DNA from 4 places in the Pseudomonas siliginis genome. Region 2 is predicted to be linked to each of the others. Evidence: predicted binding sites of a transcription regulator. Region 2 holds the regulator's gene; each other region holds the start of a gene.
The links. Region 2 encodes FliA, which starts transcription of late flagellar genes. Its sites were predicted from a motif close to CTAAAGTTTNNNNNNNNNNNGCCGNTAA; they were not measured.
Positions count from the first base shown of each region.

Region 1: NF676_RS13775 (methyl-accepting chemotaxis protein) is a predicted target of FliA. The motif match lies at 1,250-1,277, and genes of this name have one in related genera.
Region 3: NF676_RS22695 (methyl-accepting chemotaxis protein) is a predicted target of FliA. The motif match lies at 1,149-1,176, and genes of this name have one in related genera.
Region 4: NF676_RS02465 (methyl-accepting chemotaxis protein) is a predicted target of FliA. The motif match lies at 921-948, and genes of this name have one in related genera.

Region 1 is NZ_CP099598.1:2,970,181-2,972,383, forward strand. It holds gene NF676_RS13775 (methyl-accepting chemotaxis protein) at 1-1,121, opposite strand, end outside; gene NF676_RS13780 (undecaprenyl-diphosphate phosphatase) at 1,426-2,203, shown strand, end outside.
Region 2 is NZ_CP099598.1:1,723,787-1,725,989, reverse strand. It holds gene NF676_RS08170 (chemotaxis response regulator CheY) at 1-362, opposite strand, end outside; gene fliA (RNA polymerase sigma factor FliA) at 530-1,270, opposite strand; gene fleN (flagellar synthesis regulator FleN) at 1,267-2,097, opposite strand.
Region 3 is NZ_CP099598.1:4,945,879-4,948,081, reverse strand. It holds gene NF676_RS22695 (methyl-accepting chemotaxis protein) at 1-982, opposite strand, end outside; gene NF676_RS22690 (MFS transporter) at 1,330-2,203, shown strand, end outside.
Region 4 is NZ_CP099598.1:418,524-420,726, reverse strand. It holds gene NF676_RS02475 (lipocalin family protein) at 1-458, opposite strand, end outside; gene NF676_RS02470 (hypothetical protein) at 488-742, opposite strand; gene NF676_RS02465 (methyl-accepting chemotaxis protein) at 1,025-2,203, shown strand, end outside.

The DNA.
Region 1 (2,203 bases), 1.2 Mb from region 2:
ATCTGCGTACTCTCCGCCGCCAGGGTGCGGATCACTTCCACCGCCTGATCGATCGTGCCCGAGAGCTTGTCGATCTGTTGCAGGCTGCCGTCAATATTGATCTGCCCCTGTTGCGCCTGCGCTTCGGCATCGCGCATTTCTGCGGCGGCGTGTTCGGCGTTTTTCGCCACGTCCTGCACGCCGTAGGTGACTTCGTTGATCGCTGTGGCCACCAGTTCCATCTGCTGCGACTGCTGCTGGCTGCGCTGCTGCGCCTGCGAGGCATCGTTACCCAGCTCGCTGGAAGACTGGCCCAAAGCGCTGGCCGAGACCTGCAGATCACCAATCACTCGGCGCAGCTTGGCCGTGAACGCATTGAAATGATGGGCCAGTTCGGTGACTTCATCCTTGCCATGGGTATCGAGGCTGCGGGTCAGGTCGCTTTCGCCGCTGGCGATGTTGGCCATCGCATTCACGGTTTCCTGCAACGGACGGACGATGCTGCGTGCGATCAGAATCACCAGCAGCGCCATGATCAGCGCAATCGCCAGGCCGATGGCCGACGCCTTGATCATCTGCCCCTGGAATTCGGCTTGCACATCGTCGACGTACACGCCGGAGCCGATCACCCAGCCCCACGGCTCAAACAGCTTCACATAAGAAGTCTTGGCAACGGGATCAGTCGCTCCCGGCTTCGGCCAGCGATAATTGACCATGCCCGCGCCTTTTGCCTTGGCGATGGCGACCATTTCGTTGAACACCGCAAAGCCGTCCGGGTCGCGGATCGCCGAAAGGTTCTGGCCTTCGAGTTTGGGGTTGGTCGGGTGCATGACCATCACGGGCGTGAGGTCGTTGATCCAGAAGTAGTCGCTCTGGTCGTAGCGCAGGCCACGGATCGCGGTCAGCGCCTGCTTTTGCGCGGCATCCCTGGTCAGGGTGCCAGCGGTCTCAAGACCTTGGTAATAGGTGAGCAGGCCACTGGCGGTCTGCACCACGTGCTGGGTTTTCTGCGCCTTGGCGTGGTAGAGGTCGTCATGGATCTGCTTGAGCATCAGCACGCCCAAGGTCAGCAACATGACCACCGCCACGATCAAGATGAGCCACAAGCGTCGGCTGATCGACACACTGCGCAAGCTGTTCATAACGCTGTCACTCCGGATTCTTGTTCTTGTAATAAACGATCGCCAGCATCCAGCCACCGCTGTGGGCTCGCGATTGCGCGACTTGAGCCGCCTAACGCGGGGAGCGCTATTAAGGCTTGTCTGTTAGGATTTCGGCCCCGCGCGCGAAAACCTGAATCCGGTTTTGATATTTCACGGAATTTTTACCGTTTCGTGTGGATCCTGTGCGCGCGCAATCGCTACAGCTTTTACCGGCTACGCTGGACGCAGTGAACGAAAAAATACTATCGGGGCATGCCCGCGTGCATCGCTCTTTGGGGGATTGATGGATCTTTGGACCGCCTTGCAGGCACTGATTCTAGGAGTTGTAGAAGGGCTGACGGAGTTTTTGCCCATTTCGAGCACCGGACACCAGATCATCGTCGCCGATTTGCTGAACTTCGGCGGCGAACGGGCCATGGCGTTCAACATCATCATCCAGCTCGGCGCGATCCTCGCGGTGGTCTGGGAGTTTCGGCGCAAGATCCTCGACGTGGTGATCGGCCTGCCGACCCAGCCGAGCGCACGACGTTTCACCGCCAACCTGCTGATCGCCTTCCTGCCGGCCGTAGTGCTCGGCGTGATTTTTGCCGATCTGATCCACGAATACCTGTTCAACCCGATTACCGTCGCGGCGGCGCTGGTCATCGGCGGGATCATCATGTTGTGGGCCGAACAGCGCCAGCATGAAGTGCATGCGGAAACCGTCGACGAGATTCGCTGGACCGACGCGCTGAAAATCGGCTTCGCGCAATGCCTGGCGATGATTCCCGGCACCTCGCGTTCCGGCTCGACAATTATTGGCGGGTTGCTGTTCGGCCTGTCGCGCAAGACGGCCACCGAGTTCTCGTTCTTCCTCGCCATGCCAACCATGGTCGGTGCGGCGGTGTATTCCGGTTACAAATACCGCGACCTGTTCGTACCGGCGGATTTCCCGGTATTCGCCATTGGTTTTGTCACGGCGTTCATCTTCGCCATGATTGCTGTACGCGGCCTGCTCAAGTTCATCGGCAGCCACAGTTATGCAGCGTTCGCCTGGTACCGGATTGCCTTCGGCCTTTTCA
Region 2 (2,203 bases):
CGTTCGAAAATCTTCTCGATTTTGTCTTTCAACGCTTGAGCCGTGAAAGGTTTGACTACGTAACCGTTCACACCGGCCTGAGCGGCCTCGATGATCTGCTCGCGCTTGGCTTCAGCAGTCACCATCAACACCGGGAGGTGCTTGAGTTTTTCATCGGCGCGCACGTGACGCAGCAGGTCGATACCGGTCATGCCCGGCATGTTCCAGTCCGTTACCAGAAAGTCGATGCTGCCGCTGTTGAGCACCGGAATGGCAGTGGTGCCATCGTCGGCCTCGACGGTGTTGGTGAACCCAAGATCGCGCAGCAGGTTCTTGATGATCCGCCGCATCGTTGAGAAGTCATCAACGATGAGGATTTTCATGTCTTTGTTCAATTCGACCTCCAAGCAGTCTTAAACGCGCCCAGCACCTGGACGCGCCACTTCAATCAATCGGCGCAGCACTTAAAGTTTGTCTGGAGCACAACGGATCGAGACCGGCGCCGTTCATCACCGCACCAGCCTCGTTTCGCAGTGTCCCCACACTGCCTTCAGCGCGCTCGCCACTCCCCCAAACGCCCCCGCAGACGGGCCGCGCACTGGCTGTGTAACTGGCTGACCCGCGATTCACTGACGCCAAGGACTTCACCGATCTCCTTGAGGTTCAGCTCTTCGTCGTAGTACAGCGCCAACACCAGTCGCTCACGCTCCGGCAAATTGGCAATCGCGTCCGCCAGCGCCGCCTGAAAGCGTTCATCTTCCAGATCGCGTGACGGCTCCATATGAGCACTGGCGCCATCCTCGTGCAGCCCTTCGTGTTCGCCGTCCTGCAACAGGTCGTCGAAACTGAACAGGCGACTGCCCAAGGTGTCATTCAGAATCCCGTAGTAATCGTCGAGACTCAATTGGAGTTCGGCCGCAACCTCGTGATCTTTAGCGTCACGGCCGGTTTTAGCTTCAATCGAGCGAATCGCGTCGCTGACCATCCTGGTATTACGGTGAACCGAGCGTGGCGCCCAATCCCCTTTGCGCACTTCATCGAGCATCGCGCCGCGGATTCGAATGCCCGCGTACGTTTCGAAACTGGCGCCTTTGCTGGCGTCGTATTTGGTCGAGACTTCCAGCAAACCGATCATCCCGGCCTGGATCAGGTCTTCGACCTGCACGCTGGCCGGCAGGCGCGCCAGCAAGTGATAGGCAATGCGCTTGACCAGCGGCGCGTAGCGCTCGATCAATTCGTATTGCGCGTCACGCGCCGACTTTTTGTAAAGATTCATGCCACTGGCGGTCATATCACAGGCCCTGCGGTTTGCTGCACGAGACGCTCGACGAAAAATTCCAGATGCCCGCGCGGGTTGGCGGGCAGCGGCCAGGTATCGACCTTCTGGGCGATGGCCTTGAAGGCCAGTGCGCACTTGGAACGGGGAAAGGCTTCGTAGACGGCGCGCTGCTTCTGCACTGCCTTGCGCACGCTTTCGTCGTATGGCACGGCGCCGACGTATTGTAGGGCGACGTCGAGGAAGCGATCCGTGACCTTGGTCAACTTGGCGAACAGGTTGCGCCCTTCCTGCGGGCTCTGCGCCATGTTGGCCAGCACGCGGAAGCGGTTCATGCCGTAATCGCGGTTGAGCAACTTGATCAGCGCGTAAGCGTCGGTGATCGAAGTCGGCTCGTCGCAGACCACCAGCAACACTTCCTGGGCGGCGCGTACGAAACTGACTACCGAGTCACCAATACCCGCAGCGGTATCGATCACCAGCACGTCGAGATTGTCGCCGATGTCGCTGAACGCCTGGATCAGGCCGGCGTGTTGCGCCGGGCTCAAGTGCACCATGCTCTGCGTGCCGGAGGCCGCCGGCACGATGCGAATCCCGCCCGGGCCTTGCAACAGCACGTCGCGCAATTCGCAACGGCCTTCGATGACGTCGGCCAGTGTGCGCTTGGGTGTCAGCCCCAGCAGAACGTCGACGTTCGCCAGGCCCAGGTCGGCGTCCAGCAGCATGACCCGACGGCCAAGCTCTGCCAGCGCCAGCGACAAGTTCACTGACACGTTAGTCTTGCCGACGCCACCTTTGCCGCCGGTCACCGCGATCACCTGTACGGGATGCATGCTGCCCATGTTATTTCTTTACCTTGTCTTGCATAGACGGAGGCCACATTACTGGCTGCGCGTTCCTGATCGGAACAATGCGTGGCAGACCATCGATGTAGGTACAAAAACTGTT
Region 3 (2,203 bases), 2.8 Mb from region 2:
CCGAGCTGTAATACGCATCGAGCCGCTGATCCAGCGCGACCAGGGATTGCTGGCGCAGGGAAGCGAGGTCGGTGAGCAGCGCGTCGAGGCTGCGTTCGAAGTCCTCTGGCTTGAGGTTGATGCTGCCGCCAAACACACCGTCGTCGAGGACTTTCAGGCCGCTGTCGAGGTGTTTCAGGCTGTCGTGATACTGGCCGGCCCAGGCTTGCAGCTCGGCTGGCAGACGCGCCTCCAGCAGGCCGGCGGTTTTCACCAGTTGCTCTCGGGCGTCACCAATGCGGCTGCGCAGGTCGCGCAACTGCAGGCGGCTCTGCAGGGTGAACTGCCCGGAGACCACCGAAGCCTGGCCGACCGCGGCGAGACGGCCGACACGCTCGATCAGGTCCGGCGCGTGCTGCGTGGAAATCTGCGTCAGCAGGTAGGTTTCCAGCCACGGCGCGAGGGTCAGGCGATTGTCCATGACGATCTGCTCGCGCAAGGCTTGCAGCGCGCCCAGGGCATTGGTGAAGCGGTCATAACCGTCCGGCCACCAGCCGACACTGCTCAGGCTTTTCGAATCAAGGCCATTGAGTGCGGTTTGCAGCGCCTGAAAGCGTTCGAGGATTGCGCCGTCGGCGCCTTGCTGATTCAGGGCATTGCCCAGCTCGGTGGTGGCTTGCAGCACCGCCGGTTGCACGCCGTCGAAGGCAGCCATGGCGGCGAGGGTGGCCGGTGTCGGCTGACGATTGGTCTCGGTGGCGCGCCAGCGGGCGGCGCGGTCGCGTTGCGCGGCGAGCAGGTTGTCCAGCGCATCCAGCGCGAGCAGCTGACGCACGCCGGCACGTTCGCCCGAGATCAGATTGAGCTTCTCGCGATAGTCATGGCCGATCATCAACAGGCTGCCGGCCAGCGGCAGAATGAACAGCAGAAACAATAATTGGAATTTACCTGCGAAGCCAAACCGCCCCAGCAAATTGATCCCCGGTGAAAGGAAAGCCTGCATGCCTCATGACTCCTCTGGACACCACGCACCATTGGCGTGCATCGCGAACCTTTCGGCTGCGACCTGTGCCCTCTAAAAGGCCTCGAAAGTTCACCCTCGCCCGCTCTGTAGGCCGGCTCTGTAGCGAAACTTCCCATTGTCGAGCGCCTTTGTAAGGCGATCGTGTTCAAGGGCAGAAGCAAGGCAAGATTCAGACCATGGCGTTGAGCTATCACCTTCGCCACCAGCTCCTACGCGAGATAGGAATGTTGGTTAGTTAGCTGGCTAAGGGGATAGCGCTGGCGCACCGAAAAATGGCACATTGACGCACCTGCCTGCGGGCACCCATCTGCTGTCCGGAATTTTCCATGGCTATCAGCAACGTCCAGACCGCCGCTGCCTCGGCGACCGCTGCTCCGCAAAGCAGCCCCTTGGTGATGCGCATCATCGGCGCGGTGGCGCTGGCGCATCTGATCAATGACCTGATCCAGTCGGTGCTGCCGTCGATCTACCCGATGCTCAAGGCCAACTATGGCCTGACGTTTACCCAGGTCGGCCTGATCACCTTGACCTTTCAGTTGACCGCGTCGCTGTTGCAGCCGTGGGTCGGGTATCACACTGATCGCCACCCCAAACCGTGGCTGTTACCGGCAGGCACGGTGTGTACCTTGATCGGCATTCTGATGATGTCGGTGGTCGGCAGCTTCCCATTGATTCTGCTGGCGGCGGCGCTGATTGGTATCGGCTCGTCGACCTTTCACCCGGAAGCCTCGCGTGTTGCGCGGCTGGCCTCGGGCGGCCGGTTTGGTCTGGCGCAATCGACCTTTCAGGTCGGCGGCAATGCCGGCTCCGCGTTCGGCCCATTGCTGGCGGCGGCGATCATCATTCCCTTCGGCCAGGGCAATGTGGCGTGGTTCGGTCTGTTCGCGGTGTTTGCGCTGTTCGTGCTGTACCGCATCAGCCGCTGGTACGCCAATCACCTGAACCTGTTCAAGCTCAAGGCCGGCCAGGCGGCGACGCACGGCTTGTCGAAGGGCAGGGTGACCAGTGCGCTGGTGGTGCTCGGGCTGCTGGTGTTCTCCAAGTATTTTTACATGGCCAGTTTCACCAGTTATTTCACCTTCTACCTGATCGAGAAGTTCGACCTGTCAGTGGCGAGTTCGCAATTGCACTTGTTCCTGTTTTTGGGCGCAGTGGCGGCTGGGACGTTCTTCGGCGGGCCTATCGGCGACAAGATCGGGC
Region 4 (2,203 bases), 1.3 Mb from region 2:
ACGGTCGGTGTGCGTGACAGCAGCCACAAGTACTTGCGACTCGGATCGCCGACGATGGCGGTCTTGTAATCGTCGCTGACATACAACACCCAGTACTCGCCCTTCGCCACACCCGGCACCAGGCGCGAGAACCAGTTATCGAATTCGACCCAGAGCTTGTCGGTCTTGCCCGGCACTTGTGGATAAGCCGTGCCCTTGGCTTCTTCCCACTGCCACTCCGGAGTCAGGCAACGGTTGAGCACGCCGACATTACCGTCAGGCTTGAGGGTGTAATGGGCTTCGGATTGCGCGCAGTGGCGCTGGAAGTACATCGGCAAGCGTGCCAGTTCATACCAGGTGCCCTGATAACGCTTGAGATTGACGCTGTTGACGGTCTTGGGCGCCAACGGGTCGACGCCGGAAGTGGCGCAGCCAGCCAGTACCAGGCCAGCAAAAAGGATCAGCAATAACCGCTTCATTTTTTTCTCCGTGGGCGCGAAGCCCCGGTTTACTTCAGGCCTTGGCCGGAAAACATCAGCACTTTGTCACCGGCGTATTGCACGCTGATAAAGCTGTTCTTGTCGCCCCAAGTGCAGCTGGACATACCGAGCGCGCCCGAGCAATCGGTGGGCTTGCCGAGAAGGGTTTCCACTTCGGACTTGGCCATGCCGGCCGAGAGCTTGGAGTAGTTTTCCTGATTGACCTTGCTGCATGCGGCCAACAGCACGCAAAACGACAGCAGGGCGATAGATCGCAGCGACATGGTGAAACTCCTGGAACGAGGGGGGATGGCATGGTGCCAACCAGAAGCTTAGAAGAGAAAAGTGTCATCTGGTTCCGTGACCGAACGCCTATTTATCAGCCCGCCCGTCCGGCTTTTGTCGGTAAATCAAAAACTTTGTGAAGCCGTCGAGCATTTCGTCGACTTTCCCTGCAAACGCCTAATCTTTGGCGCGGCGCGGTCGAAAATAAGAGCAGCGCAACGCTGCCGAATATGGCAAATTGCCGCCCTTTCCTGACCAGCCCCTTCGCGGTAGTTCATTCGATGACCAGAAACATGAAATTCAGCCACAAGATTTTGCTGGCTGCTGCCCTTGTGGTGGCCGTTGCGTTCGCCTGTTTCATCTTCTTCAACGACTATCGCCAGCGTCAGGCCTTGAGCAGCAGCACCGAGGCGACCATGCAGGAGCTGGGAAGCCTGACCACCAGCAACATCCAGACCTGGCTGGAAAGCCGCATTCAACTGCTGCAATCGCTGTCGCAGCAAGTCGCCGTCGACGGCAACGCGCCCGCCAGCCTCAAGCGCATCATCGACCTGCCCGCCTACACCGGCAATTTCCAGCTCAGCTATTTTGGCGGTGCCGACGGCGTGATGTTCTCGGTGCCGGCCGGCAACCGTGCGCCGGACTACGATCCACGGGCGCGCGGCTGGTACAAAGCGGCCAACAGCGCGCAGCAGACCATCGTCACCGAACCGTACATAGCCGCTTCGTCGGGCAAACTGGTCATCACCGTCGCCACCCCGGTGCAGCGTCAGGGCCAAATGCTCGGCGTGGCCGGTGCCGACATCGATCTGACCAGCGTCAGCGCGATCATCAACTCGCTGAACTTCGGCGGCCACGGTCACGCATTCATCGTCAGCGCCGAAGGGAAAATCCTGATTCACCCGGACAGCAAGCTGGTGCTCAAAACACTGGCCGAGGCTTATCCGAACGGTGCGCCCAAAGTCAGCCCGGGCCTGAAAGAAGTCGAGTTCGACGGCAAGACCCAGTTGATCTCATTCACCCACGTCAACGGCGTGCCATCGGCTGACTGGTACGTGGCGCTGGTGCTCGACAAAGACACCGCGTTCTCGATGCTCAGCGAATTCCGCACCTCGGCACTGATCGCCATGGTCATCGCCGTGTTGATCATCATCGGCCTGCTCGGCATGCTGATTCGCGTGCTGATGCAACCGCTGCTGACCATGGGCCGTGCGATGCATGACATCGCTGAAGGCGAAGGCGATCTGACCAAACGTCTGGTGATTCACGGCAACGATGAATTCGGCGCATTGGGTACGTCGTTCAACCGCTTCGTCGAACGCATTCATACGTCGATCCGCGAAGTGTCCTCGGCCACCGGCCAGGTCAACGAAGTCGCCCTGCGTGTGGTCGCTGCCTCGAACTCGTCGATGTACAACTCCGACCAGCAGGCCAGCCGCACCAACAGTGTCGCCGCCGCG